Regions from separate parts of the Caballeronia sp. GAWG2-1 genome, predicted to be linked through region 1. Evidence: predicted binding sites of a transcription regulator. Region 1 holds the regulator's gene; the other holds the start of a gene.

The links. Region 1 encodes LexA, which represses DNA repair genes until DNA is damaged. Its sites were predicted from a motif close to ACTGTATNNNNATACAGT; they were not measured.
Region 2: the regulator LexA is predicted to act here: its motif matches at 7,081-7,098, upstream of recA (recombinase RecA).

Annotation. Positions count from the first base shown of each region.
Region 1 covers NZ_JALQDD010000009.1:12,051-22,282, forward strand. Annotated here, with positions in the region: gene nodI (nodulation factor ABC transporter ATP-binding protein NodI) at 1-917, opposite strand, end outside; gene NCR98_RS06685 (universal stress protein) at 1,222-1,731, shown strand; gene NCR98_RS06690 (DUF2939 domain-containing protein) at 1,891-2,508, opposite strand; gene NCR98_RS06695 (hypothetical protein) at 2,667-2,993, opposite strand; gene lexA (transcriptional repressor LexA) at 3,161-3,838, opposite strand; gene NCR98_RS06705 (sulfate ABC transporter substrate-binding protein) at 4,108-5,142, shown strand; gene cysT (sulfate ABC transporter permease subunit CysT) at 5,280-6,185, shown strand; gene cysW (sulfate ABC transporter permease subunit CysW) at 6,182-7,084, shown strand; gene NCR98_RS06720 (sulfate/molybdate ABC transporter ATP-binding protein) at 7,105-8,199, shown strand; gene NCR98_RS06725 (CysB family HTH-type transcriptional regulator) at 8,212-9,138, shown strand; gene NCR98_RS06730 (asparaginase) at 9,179-10,186, shown strand; gene lysM (peptidoglycan-binding protein LysM) at 10,232-10,232, opposite strand, start outside.
Region 2 covers NZ_JALQDD010000005.1:5,143-15,374, reverse strand. Annotated here, with positions in the region: gene NCR98_RS02470 (pilin) at 1-370, opposite strand, end outside; gene NCR98_RS02465 (TerC family protein) at 647-1,342, opposite strand; gene sucD (succinate--CoA ligase subunit alpha) at 1,453-2,334, opposite strand; gene sucC (ADP-forming succinate--CoA ligase subunit beta) at 2,442-3,623, opposite strand; gene NCR98_RS02450 (DUF2889 domain-containing protein) at 3,705-4,310, opposite strand; gene recX (recombination regulator RecX) at 4,801-5,565, opposite strand; gene recA (recombinase RecA) at 5,923-6,990, opposite strand; gene NCR98_RS02435 (response regulator transcription factor) at 7,249-7,989, shown strand; gene NCR98_RS02430 (sensor histidine kinase) at 7,996-9,585, shown strand; gene NCR98_RS02425 (MFS transporter) at 9,817-10,232, shown strand, end outside.

The DNA of each region.
Region 1 (10,232 bases):
AAAACATCTTCGAGATTCGCCGGACGATGCAGATAGCGCACGTCCGTCCGGCCCTTCACGCGCGCATGCACGGGCTGCGGGTCGTCGACATAGCAGAAAAGCGTTTCGCCGCTGATCTCCGTGCGCGCGACGAACGGTTCCAGTTCGGCGGCCAGCGCCTGTGGATCGGGTCCGAAGATTTCGATGACGTCCGAACCGATCACCGATTCGATCAACTCGCGCGGCCTTCCTTCCGCGAGCTTGCGGCCTTCCTCGATCACGCAAAGCCGGTCGCACAGGCGTTCGGCCTCTTCCATGAAGTGCGTCGTGAGCAGAATGGTTTTACCGCGCGAAAGCAACGAGCGCAGGCGTTCCCAGATCAGATGGCGCGCTTGCGGATCGAGACCGGTGGTGGGTTCGTCCATCACGAGCACGTCGGGATCGTTGACGAGGGCGCGCGCCAGCGTCAACCGCCGCCGCATGCCGCCCGACAGTTCGCCGACGCGCGCTTGGGCCTTGCTTTCGAGGCGCGCGAATTCGAGCAACGAAGGCACGATGGCTTCCATGCGCGCACCTGTCAAGCCGAAATAGCGGCCGAAGACGAGCAGGTTTTCGCGCACGGTGAAGTCGGGATCGAGGTTGTCGAATTGCGGCACGACGCCCACGCGTTGCCGCGCGAAGCGTGCGCGCGCTGGCACGGGTTCGCCGACGAGACGGATCGTGCCGCTGTCGGGCGATGTAATGCCGAGCAGCATCTTGAGCGTCGTCGTCTTGCCCGCGCCGTTCGGGCCAAGCAGGCCGAAACATTCGCCAGGCTGAACGTCGAACGACAAGCCATCGACGACACTTCGCTCGCCGTAATGTTTTCTGACTTCGCTGAATTCGATCGCTGGCGCCGCGTTCGAGTTCGCGCCAGCTCGGTGATTTATGTCGGTCATGCGGCGGTCCTGCGAGGAGAAAACTCAGCCGGCTAGTGTAATCCAATGCACCAGCGCGGCGCTTTGCATGCAAGCGCATGCATCGTTCCTGTGATCGAAGCGTGCATCGCGTCTTCCTGTTGTTTTGGCAAATGGCGCCGCGCGCTTGTCTGGCAAGGCGCTCAGGCCTCTGGCACGGTGTGCGCTAGCGCTTGTTGCCATGTAAGCGTTTTCCATCGTTGCCACGCATGAGGCGACCTACCATGATGAAGATGCGCCGCACTCGATTTGCCGACACCATCGGCTACGCGGCAGGGAGATCATGATGTCAGGCTATCGAAAAATCCTGTTGTGCTACGACGGCTCCAGAGAGGGCCGCAAGGCGTTGCGTCAGGGCGCGAATCTCGCGCTTGCCTTGAACGCGGAGACGCACGTGCTGGCGGTGGTGGATATGCGTTCGAGCATTGCGCAAAGCGCCGGTCTTCTGACCGACATGGCATGCGGACGGTTCGAGGATGCCGCACGCGATATCCTGCAAGAAGGCGTGGAGTGGCTGCGCGAACGCGGCTTGCAGGCGCAGGGCCATTTCGCATTCGGGCATCCGATCGATGAAATCGCCACGCTGGCGGAAAGTCTTAAGGTCGATCTGGTCGTGGTCGGCCATCGATGCCGCAGCGGTCTCGCGCGCTGGTGGATGGGCGCGGGCAACACACCGCTGCTCGATCGCGTGTCATGCAGCATATTGGTTGCGGTTTGTCAGGCAGGTGAGTCGGCCGAAGCGGAAGATGAGGCGGCTTATGCGGCGAAGCCGGACCGGGCCGAAGTAAGTGTTTGAGGATAGGTTTGCGCGATGAGGCTGGCCTGCGTCGGGCCAGTGCTGTTTTGCGCTATCAGCGCCAGTTGCCTTAGCCTTGAATGACGGCAGCGCACGCTTAACGCCGCAAGAAATCCATGAAGCGCTTACCGGCACTTTAATGGTTGTCCAACAACGAACTCACCCGTTCAAATCAACCGCGACCAGCTTCCACGTTATCAACCCGTACCGATGAAAGATCGCTGAGTACCGCGCATCGCCGGCACCGTGCTGGTAGGTCACCACGAACGTATCGAAGCTGCGATATCCGGCCGTGGTCTGCGGTGGTTGTCGCGGCGGTTCTTGAGTCGCAGCAATGCCCGATGCCGCTTCCGACGGCGGTGAACTCGCCGCCGCCTGACCGTCTCGAACCGGTGGCACGACATCCGGTGGATGCTCGCCTGGATCTCCCCGCGGCGGAATGCCATTCAAAATCGCGGCGACGCCTTCGGGCGTAGCGTAGGAATCCACCAGCGGCCCTACGAGCGCCGCGCCGATCATTGCACCGATGATCGCGAGCGGATTGCCGCTCTTCTGGATATCGACGCGCCGCGTCAGCAGTGCGCCGACTTGCTCTTTGAGACTTTCACGCAGTGCGGGGAAGTCGACGTATTCGTTGACGGTCTGTGCATTGCGTGCATCGGCCGCGTGCTTGACGCGGTTCAGCGCGATATAGGGCGACGCATAGACAAGGCTTAACCCTGCAACGATGAAGAGAATGACGAGCGCGGCGACGAAATAACGCGTAGTGCGGGACATGCGAAGGAACGACCCCTGGCGTGACATGGGTGACATGAAAGAACGATTGACCATGTTCACGCCGGATATATCCCGAGCTTCATTCCTTGCAGCCGATAGATTGCGGACTGCCTGCATTGCACATAACTCAAATTCACTCGGCAAACGCTCTACCGCGCTCAGGCCAGGATGCCGCTGCTAACGCCGGCGCGTTCCTCGTCGATACACCGGTCGATCATGCGCGACACCTCGCCGATATTGCCGACCATGATTACCCGCGACTCACTGCGATACACCCGCACCGGCGCGCGCTGTTCCGATTCCGCATGCACCGCGCTATTGAGCGACACACGGGCGAAGGCGGGTTGACGCGACGGCAACGCGGGCATCTCGTCGAAGAGATCGGGCGCCGCTTCAGGTCGCGCCACGGCGCATGAGATCAGCGAGCGCAAATGACGCAGACGGCCAAACTGACGAAAGGGCAGCAAACGGGCGAAACGTTCCATGATGACTCTCCAGACGGCGGACGACAGACGACAGACGATAGGACGCACCGCGGCACGCCGCGAGCGGTGGCCGTCATGCTTGTAATTTTCGAAACGTGCCGCGTCGCGCGAGGGCGAGGAGGCGAAGCGGGCGGCGATGTTGACGCGCCGCGCGCCCGAGTCGTGCGTTAGAACTCGCCGGAGCGGATGAGCCCGACCGCGATTCCTTCCAGCGCGAAGTCGCCGCTGCCGGAGCGCACGAAGATGTTTTCGTAGTCGGGATTCTCCGCGACCAATTCCACGCCATCTGGCCGGCGCTTCCAGCGCTTCACCGTGACGTCGTCGCCAATACGCGCGACCACGATCTGCCCGTCTTTCGCTTCATTGCGCTTCTGTACGGCAAGCAGGTCGCCGTCGAGAATGCCCGCGTCGCGCATGGACAAGCCGCGCACCTTCAGCAAATAGTCGGGCTTGCCCGAAAAGAACGCAGGGTCGCACGCGTAGTGTTGCGAAATATGCTCCTGCGCAAGGATGGGGCTGCCCGCCGCAACGCGCCCGACCAGCGGAAGCGACAACTGCATGATGCTCTGATGCGGCAAGGTGAACTGATGCGGAAGATCGTCCGAACGGTCGATGCGCGCGGAGCCTCCCAACAGGCGGATGCCACGCGACGAACCCGCCGCGAGTTCGATCACGCCCTTGCGCGCCAGTGCCCGCAGATGTTCCTCGGCGGAGTTCGCGGAGCTGAAGCCAAGCTCGGCAGCGATCTCGGCACGCGTGGGCGGAAAGCCCGTGCGGTCGATGGCTCGCTGGATGAGCTCGAACACTTGCTGCTGTCGCGCGGTAAGTTTTGAGGGTTTGGTCACTTGCTGGAGCCTCGGCGCACTGTATGGATGGACAGATGACTGTATTTTTATACAGTATTTCGCGCTTTTCAAGCTTTACTTGAAGTTCATCGCCAGATCCTTTACTGACAAGGCTGCAGCGCGCTCAAACAGTCGCTATTCGTCCCTCGGACTGCGAAAAACCTCGCTTTAGCACTTTTGCATCTAAAAAAGTGAGAAACAATTATTTCTAATCATATAAGCTCGCCTTTAGACTGATTCCGTCAATTCGATAAGACGGAGAACGGGGAATGCATAGCATCAGGGCTGGATTGAAGGGCGGCGCGAAACAAATCTTTGCCGCGCTGGCGATCACGGCGGCCAGTTTCGGAATCTCGGCCACCGCGCACGCGGACACGTCGTTTCTGAACGTCTCGTACGATCCGACGCGCGAGTTGTATCAGGACTTCAACCAGGCCTTTGCGAAGAAGTGGACGGCGGACACCGGCGAAACGGTCACCTTCAAGCAATCTCATGGCGGTTCCGGCGGCCAAGCGCGCGCGGTTCTAGACGGGCTTCAGGCAGACGTCGTGACGCTTGCGCTTGCATACGACATCGACGCGCTCGCCTCCAAGGGCATCGTCGGGACGGACTGGCAGAAGCGTCTGCCGGACAATGCATCGCCGTACACGTCGACCATTGTGTTTCTAGTGCGCAAGGGCAACCCGAAGGGCATCAAGGACTGGGACGATCTCACCAAGCCGGGCGTGTCGATCGTCACGCCGAACCCGAAGACCTCGGGCGGCGCGCGCTGGAACTATCTGGCGGCGTGGGCGTATGCGCAACACAAGCCCGGCGGCAACGAAGAGACCGCGAAGGAGTTCGTGACCAAGCTCTACAAGAACGCAGGCGTGCTCGATTCCGGCGCACGCGGCGCGACTACCAGCTTCGTGCAGCGCGGTCAGGGCGACGTGCTGATCGCATGGGAAAACGAGGCGTTCCTGTCACTCAAGGAATTCGGTCCGGAGAAGTTTCAGATCGTGGTTCCTTCGGTGAGCATTCTGGCCGAGCCGCCGGTGGCGGTGGTGGACAAGGTCGTCGACAAGCACGGCACGCGCAAGCTGGCCGAAGCGTATCTGAAGTATCTGTATAGCGACGAAGGCCAGCAGATCGCGGCGCGCAATTTCTATCGTCCGCGTTCGGACAAGGTGCCCGCCGAGCTGACCAAGCAGTTCCCCAAGCTCAAGCTCTACACCATCGACGACACCTTCGGTGGCTGGACCAAAGCGCAGAAGACGCACTTCGCGGACGGCGGCGTGTTCGATTCGATCTATCAGCCGCAGTAAGCAGGCAAGAGACCGGGCGCCGCGAGGCGCTCGAGTCGCAATGAAAGCGGCCGCAAAGACGGCCGCGCATGACGAGACTAAAAGACAGTGCGCTTATCCCCCGGCGCGAAGGCAGGACGATCAAGGATGAAGCAAAGATGACAACGTTCACTTTCCGAAAGCCGAGTGCGTTACCCGGCTTCGGGCTGACGATCGGCATCACGGTGGCTTACCTGAGCCTCGTGGTGCTGATTCCGCTTGCGGCGACCTTCGCCAAGACCGCGACGCTCGACTGGGCGCAGTTCGTTCGCGCCGTCACCGGGCCGCGTGTGCTGGCGTCGTATCGACTCACGTTCACGGCGGCGCTCGGCGGGGCGGTCATCAACGCGATCTTCGGCTTCCTGGTCGCATGGGTGCTCGTGCGCTACACGTTCCCGTTCAAGCGTGTCGTCGATGCCATCGTCGATCTGCCGTTTGCGCTGCCGACCTCCGTTGCCGGCATTTCGCTTGCCGCCGTGTACGCGAGCAACGGCTGGATCGGGCAGTATCTCGCGCCGCTCGGCATCAAGGTGGCGTTCACGCCGCTCGGCGTGCTCGTGGCGCTGACGTTCATCGGCTTGCCGTTCGTCGTGCGCACGGTGCAGCCGGTGCTCGAAGACTTCGAGCGCGAGCAGGAAGAAGCCGCCGCATGTCTCGGCGCCACGCGCTGGCTGACGTTTCGCCGCGTCGTGTTGCCAGCGCTCTTTCCCGCGCTTCTGACCGGTTTCGCGCTTGCGTTCGCGCGCGCGCTCGGCGAATACGGTTCGGTCATCTTCATCGCGGGCAATGTCCCAATGAAGTCGGAGATCACGTCGCTGCTCATCATCACCAAGCTCGAACAGTACGACTATGCCGGCGCGACGGCCATCGCCGTCGTGATGCTGTGCGTGTCCTTTCTCATGCTGCTTCTCATCAACACGCTGCAATGGTTCCTGCAACGCCGCACGAGCAAGACGGGCGCGGCGCCCGTGGTGGCTGCGGGGCCCTCGCTGCATGCCGGCACTCCGGGCGGAGGTCACGCATGAGCACGCCAAACAGCAAGGCGCTTCCCGTGAACACCGCCGCGCGCGGTGAGACCAACCGGCTCAATCCCGTCACCGAACCGCGCGCCGTGCGCTGGATACTCACGGGTATCGCGCTCGTGTTTCTCGCGCTGTTTCTGGTCGTGCCGCTCGTGGCCGTGTTCGTGCAGGCCTTCGCGAAGGGCATCGACTATTACTTCGATTCGCTCAAGGACCCGGACGCGTGGTCGGCCATCAAGCTCACGCTCTTGACCGCCGCGATTGCCGTGCCGCTCAACGTGGTGTTCGGGCTCGCGGCATCGTGGGCCATCGCCAAGTTCGAGTTTCGCGGCAAGGCGCTTCTGACGACGCTCATCGACTTGCCGTTCTCGGTGTCGCCCGTGATCTCCGGCCTCATCTACGTGCTCATGTTCGGCGCGCAGGGCTGGTTCGGACCGTGGCTGATTTCGCACGATGTGCAGATCATCTTCGCGGTGCCGGGAATCGTGCTCGCGACCATCTTCGTGACGTTCCCGTTCGTCGCGCGCGAACTGATTCCGTTGATGCAGGCGCAAGGCAACGACGAGGAAGAGGCCGCGCACGTGCTCGGCGCGTCGGGCTGGCAGATCTTCCGGCGCGTGACCTTGCCCAACGTGAAGTGGGGCCTGCTCTACGGCGTGATTCTCTGTAACGCGCGCGCGATGGGCGAGTTCGGCGCGGTCTCGGTGGTCTCGGGCCACATTCGCGGCCAGACCGACACCATGCCGCTGCACGTCGAGATTCTCTACAACGAATACAACTTCTCGGCCGCCTTCGCGGTGGCGTCGCTGCTTGCATTGCTCGCACTCGTCACGCTCGGGCTGAAGCTGCTCGCGGAGCGCCGCATGACGGCCACGCTGAGCGACGTGAAGGCAACCGTATAAATGGAAGGCGTGGATCAATCATGAGCATCATCGTTCGCAATCTGCAGAAGCGCTTCGGCACCTTCACCGCGCTCGACAACGTCACGCTGGATTTTCCGTCGGGCGAACTCGTCGCGCTGCTCGGACCTTCCGGCTGCGGCAAGACCACGCTCTTGCGCGTGATCGCCGGCCTCGAATATGCCGATGCCGGTCAGGTCGTGCTCAACGGCGAGGACGTTGCCGAAGTGGGCGCGCGTGAGCGGCAAGTCGGCTTCGTGTTCCAGCATTACGCGCTGTTCCGCCACATGACCGTGTTCGAGAACGTCGCCTTCGGCTTGCGCGTGAAGCCGCGCCGCGAGCGGCCAACGGAGGCCGTCATCCGCGAGAAGGTGCATGAATTGTTGAAGCTCGTGCAACTCGACTGGCTCGCGGAGCGCTTTCCGTCCGAACTGTCGGGCGGTCAGCGTCAACGTATCGCGTTGGCGCGAGCGCTTGCCGTCGAACCTAAAGTGCTGCTGCTCGACGAACCCTTCGGCGCGCTCGACGCCAAGGTGCGCAAGGAATTACGTAGCTGGCTGCGCCGTCTGCACGACGATCTGCATATCTCGACGCTCTTCGTCACGCACGACCAGGAAGAGGCGCTCGAAGTGGCGGATCGCATCGTCGTGATGAATCACGGGCGCGTGGAGCAGGTGGGCAGCCCGCAAGACGTGTATGACCATCCGCAGACCTCGTTCGTCTACGAGTTCCTCGGTGCGGCCAATCGCCTGCAAGGTCATGTCGATGCCAACGGCTTCGTCGCCGATGGCGCCACGCAGGCCATTGCCGTGCCCGCGCATTTCAGCGGCCGCGCGCTGGCCTACGTGCGTCCGCACGATCTGGCGATCTATCCCGTCGATGGCACGCATCGCGACGGCATCGTGGTCGGCGTGCGGCGCGTGGTGACGCTCGGCGGCTCGGTGCGCGTGGAACTCGAAGGCAACTCGGGGCGCATTCTCGAAGCGGAACTCGACCGCGAGTCGTGGCGCACGCTGCGACTCGACGTAGGCGACGGCGCGACCGCCGTGCCGCGCGCGTTGCGCGTCTTCCCGGCAGGCGATGCGAACGGGGCACAACAAACAAAAGCAACGGCATAAAGAGAGGCTGAAATGAACTTCCAGCAATTGCGCTTCGTGCGCGAAGCAGTGCGTCAGAACATGAATCTGACCGAGGTCGCGAACGTGCTCTATACGTCGCAGTCTGGCGTGTCGAAGCAGATCAAGGACCTCGAGGACGAACTCGGCGTCGATATCTTCATCCGACGCGGCAAGCGTCTGACCGGCCTTACCGAGCCTGGCAAACAGGTGCATCAGTTGATCGAGCGCATGTTGCTCGACGCTGAAAACCTGCGCCGCGTCGCGCGCCAGTTCGCGGATCAGGACAACGGCCATCTCGTCGTGGCGACGACGCACACGCAAGCGCGTTACGCGCTGCCGAAGGTGATCCGCCAGTTCACGGAAGTGTTCCCGAAGGTGCATCTCGCGCTGCGTCAGGGCAGTCCGCAGCAGATCGCGCAGATGATCATCAACGGCGAAGCGGATATCGGCATCTCGACGGAAGCGCTCGACCGCTATCCCGACATCGTCACCTTCCCGTGCTACTCGTGGCATCACACGGTCGTCGTGCCGAAGGGCCATCCGCTCGTCGGACTCGAGAACATCACGCTGGAACAGATCGCCGAGTATCCGGTCGTTACTTACGATCAGGATTTCACGGGACGCTCGCATATCGACCAGGCCTTCGCGAGCGCGGGTGCCATTCCCGATATCGTCCTCACCGCCATCGATGCCGACGTGATCAAGACGTATGTCGAGCTTGGCATGGGTATCGGCATCGTCGCGGCGATGGCGTATGACCCGAAGCGCGACAGCGAACTCGTCGCGCTCGATACGCAGCATCTGTTCGAGGCGAGCACGACGCGCGTCGGCTTGCGCAAGGGCGCGTTCTTGCGGGCCTACGCTTACCGGCTGATCGAGATGTTCGCGCCGCAACTCGACGAGGCGCAGATCGCGGCGCAACTGCGCGAAGCGGCTTGAGCGAGTTCAGGTTCATCCCGGCTGATTTACAATCGCCGGCATGAACACTTCTCTCGATACCTTGCCGCGCCTCGCCGTTCTCGCGACGGGCGGCACCATCGCCGGACAAGCTGGCGATGCATCCAGGACAGCGGGTTACAAAGCAGGCGTGGTCGGCGTCGACAAGCTGCTCGAAGCCGTGCCCGCGCTCGGCTCGGTCGCGCGCATTCACGCGGAACAGATTGCGAGCATCGACAGCAAGGACATGACGCCCGCGCTGTGGACGACGCTTTCGCGGCGGATCGATGCACTGCTCGCGCAAGACGATATCGATGGCGTGGTCGTCACGCACGGCACGGACACGCTCGAAGAGACCGCTTACTTGCTGCATCTGACGGTGAAGAGCGCGAAGCCGGTCGTCCTGACCGCGGCGATGCGGCCCTCCAGTGCGCTGTCCGCCGATGGTCCGTTGAATCTGCTCAACGCGCTCACGGTCGCCGCTTCGAGGCAGGCGGCGGGGCAGGGCGTGCTGATCGCGTTCAATAATTTGATCCACAGCGCACGCGAAGTCACGAAGACGAGCACCTATGCCGTCGATGCCTTCCGTTCGCCCGAAGCGGGCGCGCTCGGTTTCGTGCAGGACGGACGCGTCGAGTTTCAACGCACGGTCGTGCGGCCGCACACGCTCGCGAGCGAATTCACCGTGCCGCAAGACTGGCCGATGGTCGAAATCGTCGCGAGTTATGCGGGCGTATCGCGCGTTCCGGTCGATGCGCTCGTCGGCGCTGGCGTGAAGGGCATCGTGCTTGCGGGTACCGGCAACGGCTCCATGAGTTCGACGCTCGCGCAAGCCTTCGCCGATGCCATTGGGCGAGGCGTGGCGGTGGTGCGTTCGTCGCGCGTTGGCTCGGGTCATGTGATGCGCAACGGCGCCGCACCCGACGATGCGCTCGGCACCGTCAGCGCGGGCACGCTCAATCCGTACAAGGCGCGCGTGCTGTTGCAACTGGCGCTTGCGAGAGGCGTGAGCGATGCGCCCGGCCTGCAGCGCATCTTCGAGACATACTGAAACCGAAACGAAAAACGCGAACCGGAGTTCGCGTTTTTCGTTGCTT
Region 2 (10,232 bases), on a different contig from region 1:
CGGCGTTGTCGGGCGTGGATGGCACGAGCACGAGCGTGTTCGATCCTGCTGGTGCGACGCGCGTCGAATAGGCAATCGTGATCTGGCCGTTGTCGCTGTCGATGTGGATCGAGTCGACGTTGCGCGTGCCTGGCGGCGAGGCATATCCGCTTGCGAGATCGGCCGCGCTCGCCGCGTTCTCGGCCACGGCAAGCCGCGCCGATGCCGCGAGCGACAAGCCCTCGCCCACCCGGCTGCGCGCCAGATAATCCTGATACGCGGGAATCGCATACGCGGCCACCACGCCGACGATCGCCAACACGATCATCAGTTCGATCAGGGTGAAACCTCGCGTCGCCGCGTCGCCGGCAGAGCGCAGCCAGCCGTGCATCGCGCGCCAGGCACGCGGCGAATTCGTGTTGCAGGTGATCGTTGTCATCGGTACTCCCAAAAGGACAAAAAGCGCCCGGATGCATGATGCAATCCAGACGCTTCGATCTTATTCAGGGAGCTTTAGCGGTGACAGTCGGCCGAATGGCTAACGTGGGGGCCTGGGGTGAGCGTCTTTCGGTAAAGGCCTTAGCGTGAGCGCGTTCCCGGTCAACGCGATTGGGCGGAGTGCGCCTCAGTCACCGCACTGCATAGAACAGCCTCACCCCGGCGCCCGTTATGCACTGGCGAGCGCGCGCCGCTTCATCAGCACGCCCGCCGCGACCACGAAAATCGCGCCCACCGCTCGCGCGATATACCCGACGAGCTCGGTGTTCAGCGCGGGCCATCGATCGATGAAGGGATCGTCGATGATCAAGCCGCCCGCAATCCACCCGAGCAACGCCGCGCCAAAAAGCACGATGACCGGAAAGCGATCGAGCAGCTTCAGCACCAGCGTGCTGCCCCACACGATGAGCGGAATGCTCACCACCAGCCCGAAGACGACGAGCGTGAAGCGATGCCGCGGGTCCGCCGCCTCCGCCGCGCCCGCAATGGCGATGACGTTGTCGAGGCTCATCACGGCGTCCGCGATGACGATGGTCTTGACCGCTGTCCAGAGCTTGTCCGATGCGTTGATCTCGTGCGCGTCGTGGTCGGGCTGCATCAGCTTCACGCCGATCCACAGCAGCAGGATGCCGCCGACGAACTTGAGGAACGGGATATCGAGCAGAAACACCGCGAACGCAATCAGCACGACGCGCAGCACGATGGCGCCGAGCGTGCCCAGCAAGATGCCACGCGTACGCTGGCCATCGGGCAAACCGCGACAGGCGAGCGCGATCACGACCGCGTTGTCGCCACCGAGCAGAATGTCGATGACAATGATCTGAAGCACCGCGCCCCAATGGAGCGTCGCAAAAAAATCGAGCATGTAGTAATAAAAAAAGCGAGGAAGCCAACGCTCCCTCGCTTTCTATTCGGCGGTTACGAAAGGATTCGGTAAGAGTACCAAACCCCAGGCCGTTCTGCCGATAAACCCGCTTATATCACCGACTTCAACAGACGACCCATTTCCGACGGGTTCTTCGTGACCTTGATGCCGCACGCGTCCATGATTTCGAGCTTGGCATCGGCCGTGTCCGCGCCGCCCGAGATCAGCGCGCCTGCGTGACCCATGCGCTTGCCCGGAGGCGCCGTGACGCCCGCGATGAAGCCAACCACCGGCTTCTTCATGTTGTCCTTGATCCAGTAAGCGGCGTTCGCTTCGTCCGGACCGCCGATCTCGCCGATCATGATGACGGCGTCCGTTTCCGGATCGTCGTTGAACATCTTCATCACGTCGATGTGCTTGAGACCGTTGATCGGATCGCCGCCAATACCGACCGCCGACGACTGGCCAAGACCCAGCGCCGTCAACTGACCCACTGCTTCATACGTCAGCGTGCCCGAGCGCGATACCACTCCGATGCGACCCTTGCGGTGGATGTGACCCGGCATGATGCCGATCTTCAGTTCGTCCGGCGTGATCGTGCCGGGGCAGTTCGGTCCGAGCAGCAGCGTCTTGCGATTTTCGCGGCGCATGCGGTCCTTGATTTCCAGCATGTCGCGAACCGGAATGCCTTCCGTGATGCAGATGGCGAGATCGAGATCGGCCTCGACGGCTTCCCAGATCGCGGCGGCGGCGCCCGCGGGCGGAACGTAGATCACCGATACGGTTGCGCCCGTTTCGGCCTTCGCTTCCTTCACGCTCGCGTAAATGGGGATGCCTTCGAAATCTTCGCCGGCCTTCTTCGGGTTCACGCCCGCGACGTACGCTTCGCGGCCGTTCGCGTATTCGCGGCAGGCGCGCGTATGGAACTGACCGGTCTTGCCGGTGATGCCCTGCGTGATGACCTTCGTGTCTTTGTTGATCAGAATCGACATGTAGTGACCTCTGTTCGTTTGGCGTCGCGACGCTTTCTCATATGGAAAGCCCGCGCCGCCATTCGTATCTGGTGGAACGCTCTTGTCAGACTAGGAAGCGGGCGCGCTTACTTGCCTTCGGCCGCCGCGACGACCTTCTGCGCGGCTTCTTCCATGCTGTCGGCGGAGATGATCGGCAGACCGGAGTCCGCTAGCATCTTCTTGCCGAGGTCTTCGTTCGTGCCCTTCATGCGCACGACGAGCGGCACCTTCAGGTCCACGGCCTTCGACGCGACCATCACGCCTTCCGCGATCACGTCGCAGCGCATGATGCCGCCGAAGATGTTGACGAGGATCGCCTTCAGGTTCGGATTCTTGAGCATCAGCTTGAAGGCTTCGGTTACCTTCTCGGTCGTGGCGCCGCCGCCGACGTCCAGGAAGTTGGCCGGCTCGCCGCCGAACAGCTTGATGGTGTCCATCGTGGCCATGGCCAGACCCGCGCCGTTCACGAGACAGCCGATGTTGCCGTCGAGCGAGATGTACGCGAGGTCGAACTTCGACGCTTCGACTTCAGCCGGATCTTCTTCGTCGAGATCGCGATACGCGACGATTTCCGGGTGACGGAAGAGCGCGTTCGCGTCGAAGTTGAATTTGGCGTCGAGCGCGATGACCTTGCCGTCGCCGGTCAGGATCAGCGGGTTGATTTCCGCGAGCGATGCATCCGTCTCGTAGAACGCCTTGTAGAGACCCTGCAGAATGGTGCGTGCTTGCGGCAACGATGCGTCTGGAATGCCGATCTTGCGCGCGAGGTCGTCCGCTTCGGCGTCCTTCAAGCCCGTGGCGGGATCGACCGGCAGCTTGTGCAGCAACTCGGGCGTCTTTTCCGCGACTTCCTCGATGTCCATGCCGCCTTCGCTCGACGCCATCACGACGACCTTTTGCGAAACGCGGTCGAGCACGAGGCCGACGTAAAGTTCCTTCTTGATGTCCGCGCCTTCTTCGATCAGAAGACGGTTCACCTTCTGGCCCTCGGAACCGGTCTGGTGCGTAACGAGCTGCATGCCGAGGATCTGGTTCGCGTATTCGCGGACCTGATCGATCGACTTCGCGACCTTCACGCCGCCGCCCTTACCACGGCCGCCAGCATGAATCTGCGCCTTGACGACCCATACCGGGCCGCCCAGCTCTTCCGCGGCCTTGACCGCATCATCCACCGAGAACACGGGTTTGCCGCGCGGGACCGCGACGCCGAATTTCCGCAGGATTTCCTTACCCTGGTACTCGTGAATCTTCATGCGTGATTCCTTCAGTCTGAGAGTTGGAGTGAACTTCGATTTGCTGAACCGCTGATTTCATCGATTCTTGTTTGAATGCTGATCGCCGCGTGCGCGCTAGGTATCGCGCGGCTTGGTGTCGTTTGTGCCTGCGCGCTCGAACCAGCGCGGATAGTACTCCTCGACCGCGGGGCCGTCGAAGCGCAATGCGTGACAGCGCCCGAGCTGAAACGGCGGTGTGTCCGATGCTGCCTTTGCGTCCTTCGAATCGAACGGATTACCCGATTCGGTGTTCCAGACCTGACCCGCAAATCCCTGGATGGCGACAGTCGGCAGGACGGCGCACAACTCGGTGAGATGCGTGCAAGCGGCCGCGCCGCCAATACGCTGATTGACTTCGCGGCGAAAATTCTTGAGGAGATTGAGCCCGATGAGCGAGCGATAGGCGGGATTGGACTCGGCGCAGAGACCAGCATAAGGCGCCCACTCCGAGGACGCTTCTGCGTCGACGATAGTGAGTTCGCGGTCGATGGTGATGCGTAGCCAGAGTTCATGGATTGGCTGACCGTATGGCCGTACGCCCGTCACGAGTTGAAAGTCGCGCGTCTTCTCGTCGGTTAGAACGGCTTCGATGTCCCAAAGGCCGTCATCTCGCTCGAACGCTTCAATCCGAATCGCGCGACGATGGCGCAATTGTCGGGAAACGGGCGGGGAAAGAGGCATGCTGGACCAAAGCCGGAACGGGAAAACCGTGGAATTTTAGCATATTGGGTATTTCAAGCCGGGGATGACTCAGGCACCAGAAACGTGCGCGGGGAAAGCTTGAAAGCCTGTGCTTATTAACGCTTCGGCGCGGTGCGGGATTTTCTTCCCGCCTCGGAGCTTGCATGCACGCGGTCGTTTGAAATCACTTCTTACTTTGGTGGACTAGAAGCTCAACACGCGGATGTGGAAACATGAGCCCGACCTGTTTGCATGCGCGCGAAACCTGAAATTACTCAGCGGTCGAAATCCGCCAGCACGATGAGGCAAGCGCGTGGAGCATGGAATAATTAACCTAACGCTTCGCGTGTGAATGGTTTTGAACCACGTCGTGATGGAATGCGGCTTCGCCATGAGTCCAGCACGTGAAAGCACGAAATAGATGCACATGGCGCTCGGGCAATCACATGGCGCTCGAATGCGCCCGCACTAAACTAGACGGCGTTCGCCATCAATCGTCGATGACTTCGTCGGTCCAGTCTTCGTCGCTTCCCTTCAACACCTTGCTGATCGTGCTCATGGAGAAGCCGCGCGCCGCGAGAAAGCGCGCTTGCTTCGCACGCTCCGCGGGCGTTTCCGGTACGACGCCGTACTTCCTCTCCCATACGGACTGCGCTCGCGCGGTTTCGGTCTGCGCGAGTTTGTCGGCGGTTTCGCCGATGAGTGTCTCGCCCACTGCATGACGCTTCAATTCGTGGATGATCCGGCTGCCGCCCATGCGCGCCGCTCTTCGATGCACGACGCTTTCGACAAAGCGCTCGTTCGAGAGCCAGCCGTCACGTTCGAGGCTATCGAGCAGTGTTTCGAGCGAATCGGCTTCTTCGACGTAGGGACGCAACTTGCGCGATAACTCCGCGCGGCTATATTCCCGACGAGACAGGTAAGCAAGCGCGCGTCCTTTAAGCGAACGTTGCGGACGCTTGGAATCTTTGACTTCGGCAGCGGAAGTTTTGCGAGCGCGTTGACTTGAACGGCTGTAGACCGATTCGGATGCTGTGTTGACGCCTGCATCCGGCGTGCACTGCTCGAAGGGCTCGAAAGGATCGGCGTCTTCGAAGGCGTCGATTGCAGATGATTGGTTTGGATTGGCAATCCGGCTTGCCAAGGGTGACGCGTTCTGCGCACGGTTGGTCGCCAGAGTCGGCCTTTCCACTGCCGGCTTGGAGGTTGCGTTTCTCGACGGTGCGTTGCCCTCACGAATGGACGCTGCCTGCATCAGCAACGCGCGGGCTTGCTCCAGACGCGCCCGGCGATCTTCGGACGACGGTGTCTCACTTTCCCGGACAGCAGCAGCATCAACATCGGCCGCCCTTGCGTCCAACTCAGCAGCATCACGCGCATTCACCGGCAACTCTCGCCGCCAGCCACCACGCAACGCCTTCGTCGAATCGCGCGACTGAGTGTCACGCGACTGAGGATCACTCGCGCCGTTCGGATCATCAGAACCAGCAGACCGCCCGAACCTTCCGTCCGTTCTGCCAGCCTTCGATCCGAACCGGCGTTTCAACATCGTCAGTGACCAAGTGAGTATCTAAAGGACGAGACGACGACTACGTGACGATAAAGCGACAACTCACTCGTCCGCCACCGTGGCGCCCGGCGCCACGGCGTCAGCCATTGCCGCCACGCCGAGCGACTCGCGGATCTTGTTCTCGATCTCGCGGGCGATGTCCGGGTTCTCGCGCAGGAATTCGCGCGCGTTGTCCTTGCCCTGACCAATACGCTCGCCGTTATAGCTGTACCAGGCGCCCGCCTTGTCTACCAGCTTGGCCTGCACGCCCAGGTCGATGATCTCGCCCTGACGCGAAATGCCTTCGCCATAAAGGATGTCGAAAATGGCTTCGCGGAACGGCGGCGAGACCTTGTTCTTCACGACCTTCACGCGCGTTTCGTTGCCGATGACTTCGTCGTTCTTCTTGATGGAACCAATACGGCGAATGTCCAGGCGCACCGACGAATAGAACTTCAGCGCGTTGCCGCCCGTGGTGGTTTCCGGGTTGCCGAACATCACGCCGATCTTCATGCGGATCTGGTTGATGAAGATGACGAGGCAGTTCGTACGCTTGATGGTGCCAGTTAGCTTGCGCAGCGCTTGCGACATCAGGCGCGCTTGCAAACCAGGCAGCGAGTCGCCCATTTCGCCCTCGATTTCCGCCTTCGGCACGAGCGCCGCGACGGAGTCGATGACGATCATGTCGATGGAGCCGGAGCGCACCAGCGCATCTGCGATTTCCAGTGCCTGCTCGCCCGTGTCCGGTTGCGAGATCAGCAGTTCCTGCGCATTCACGCCGAGCTTCTGCGCGTATTGCACGTCGAGCGCGTGTTCTGCGTCGATAAACGCCGCCGTGCCGCCGACCTTTTGCATCTCGGCGATCACCTGCAGCGTGAGCGTGGTTTTGCCCGACGACTCAGGCCCGTAGATTTCCACGACACGGCCGCGCGGCAAGCCGCCGACGCCAAGCGCGATATCCAGACCGAGCGACCCTGTCGAGACCACCTGAATGTCTTCCACCACCTCGCCTGCGCCGAGCCGCATGATCGACCCTTTGCCGAATTGCTTTTCGATCTGCGCGAGCGCGGCGGCCAATGCCTTGCCCTTCTCCGCAGTCATGCCAGCCGGGCCTTTCTTGCTTTCTTCCATGAATCGTCCTTTGCTATGATGAACGGCGTCTGAGGCGGGTGCCGGCAAGCTCGAAACGAACTCGAGCCCGTCTGTAGCACTCCCGCAGACACTGTATAAAAAAACAGTAGTTTTTGCAAGCCCGATCGCGCGACGCAGTCTTTTTTCCACGCCGCGCGCACCGCGCAAAAACCGCAAAACACCTGGAGACCGCCGCGCCGGGCGAAATGCGGTGTCGGCAATGACTGCGCTTTGCCGCGCACGAAGGCGCACAACACGATGCGAATCCTCATTGCCGAAGACGACAGCATACTCGCGGACGGTCTCATTCGATCACTCCGCCAATCGGGATACGCCGTCGACCATGTGAAGCATGGCGTCGAGGCAGATACCGCCCTTTCGCTGCAAACTTTCGACCTCCTGATTCTCGATCTCGGCCTGCCGCTCATGCCCGGTCTGGAGGTGCTGCGCCGCCTGCGCGCACGCAATTCGCAGATGCCGGTTTTGATCCTGACGGCGGCCGACAGTGTCGACGAACGCGTGAAGGGACTCGACCTCGGCGCCGATGACTATATGGCCAAACCCTTCGCGCTCAACGAGCTCGAAGCGCGCGTTCGAGCGTTGACGCGACGCGGCGCGGGTGGCGGTCCGACTGTCGTGAAGCATGGTTCGCTGGCGTTCGACCAGGTCGGACGCGTCGCGCATATCGGCGAGCAAGTCGTAGACCTGTCCGCGCGCGAACTCGGCGTGCTCGAAGTGCTGCTCCAGCGCATCGGGCGGCTCGTGTCGAAGGAACAGCTCGTGAATCATCTGTGCGAGTGGGGTGAAGAAGTAAGCAACAACGCAATCGAGGTGTACGTGCACCGCTTGCGCAAAAAAATCGAAGCGAGCGGCGCGCGCATCATCACGGTGCGCGGGCTCGGCTACACGCTGGAAAAAGCCGTCGCCACCGTCGACAACGGCGCCGTTGCCCAACCCACGGCGAGCGACTCCCTGCCCGCCAGCCCTCAATACAAGTAGCCGCGCATGGCGTCGCCCGTTTCCACCGAACCAAGCGAAGCCGGCCACGGACACGACCACGCCGCCACCGAAAGCGACACCGACGCCAAGCGCGACGCGCGCTACGCCAACCCGTTCGCGCCTCCCGACGAACTCGAACCCGACAACGAAACGCATCCGCGCTCGCTCTTCGGCGAGATTCTCGACTGGATGCTTGCGCCGCTTCTGCTGCTCTGGCCGATGAGCATCGCGGTGACGTATCTGGTCGCGAAGTCGATTGCGAACGGTCCGTTCGACCGCGCGCTCGAAGCCGACGTCTACATGCTCGCGCGCCAAATCCAGCCGGTGAACGGCGTCGCCGAACTGCGTCTACCCGATGTCACGCGCGATTTCCTGCGCGCCGACAACGTCGACAGCGTGTTCTTTCAAGTGCTCGGCACGCGCGGCGAACTGGTCGGCGGCGACCGTGACATGCCCTTGCCGCATGACGACGATCGTCCGCAGCCGGGCATCGTCGAATTTCGCGACGACGCCCTGCGCGGCAACGACATTCGCGTCGCCTATACGACGGTCGATGTGCCCGGTCTCGCGCCGGGACGCGATCCCGCCGAGACGCAGCCGGTGCTCGTGCAGGTCGCCGAGACGCTGGACAAACGCAGCCAGCTCGCCAACGACATCATCAAAGGCGTGATCCTGCCGCAGTTCGTGATCCTGCCGCTCGCCATCGTGCTCGTGTGGTTCGGCCTCTCGCGCGGGCTCGCGCCGCTGCACGCGCTGCAGTCGAACATTCGCGCGCGGCGTCCGGACGACCTCTCGCCGCTCGAAGCGGCCCGCGCGCCGCCCGAGATCGCGCCGCTCGTGGCGTCGTTCAACGATTTGCTCGTGCGGCTCGAACAGAACATGGAGTTTCAGAAGCGCTTTATCGCCGACGCCGCGCATCAGATGAAAACGCCGCTCGCCGGCCTGCGCATGCAGGCGGAGTTTGCGTTGCGCCAAGAGGTATCGACGGAAGTGCAGCGCTCGCTCGAACAGATCGCCACGAGTTCCGAGCACGCGGCGCGGCTCGTCACGCAATTGCTCGCGTTGGCGCGCGCGGAAAATCGCGCGACGGGGCAGATTTTCTCGCACGTCGAACTGACCGATCTCGCGCGGCTCGCCGTGCGCGACTGGGTGCAGGCGGCGCTCGCGAAGGGTATCGATATCGGTTACGAGGAGCCCGCGTATCCCGTCGAAGTCGAGGGCAACGCGGTGATGCTGCGTGAATTGCTGTCGAATCTGATCGATAACGCCATCCGCTACACGCCTCCGAACGGACGCGTGACCGTGCGCGTGCGGACCGGCGAGCACGATCTCGATCACGTTCATCTCGAAGTGGAAGACACCGGACTTGGCATTCCGAGCGCCGAACGCGAGCGCGTGCTCGAGCGTTTCTATCGCATTCTCGGACGCGAGGGCGACGGCAGCGGCCTCGGTCTCGCCATTGTCAAGGAGATCACGGCGATGCACGGCGGCACGCTCGTCATCGAAGATCATGTGTATCAGGAAGCGCCGCGACTGGCTGGAACGCTGGTTCGCGTGAGCTTACAGCGGGTTTTTCCTATGCGGGACAAACCCTGAGCCCGCCCAGCGCCCAACACCTCGACAAACAACATAAAACGCGCATTGACGCAAGAATGAGCGAGATAAAAAGAAAATAGCAGATGGTTAGCCGAAGATGTACTTTATGCGCCGATTCGACACGCATCCGGGCGAGTCAGAACGCCGTAAGTTTTCGTTCCAATAATCGTTGCACCGGAGCGCCTCGGGGCGTTTCCGACACGTACGCGAATTCAAATCAGGAGACGATTCATGGCTACGGTTGAGGGGCGCATTTCCCACGCACCGATGACGAGCGAGGAAAGGAAGGTCATCTTCGCTTCGTCGCTCGGCACGGTGTTCGAGTGGTACGACTTTTATCTGGCGGGCTCGCTTGCCATCTACATCAGCAAGACGTTCTTCTCGGGCGTCAATCCGACCGCTGGCTTTATCTTCACGCTGCTCGGCTTCGCGGCGGGTTTCGCGGTGCGTCCGTTCGGCGCGATCGTGTTCGGGCGGCTCGGCGATATGGTCGGGCGCAAATACACGTTCCTCGTGACCATCGTCATCATGGGTCTGTCGACGTTCCTGATCGGCTTCCTGCCCGGCTACGCGACCATAGGCATTGCGGCGCCGGTCATCTTCATCGCGATGCGCTTGCTGCAGGGCCTCGCGCTCGGCGGCGAGTA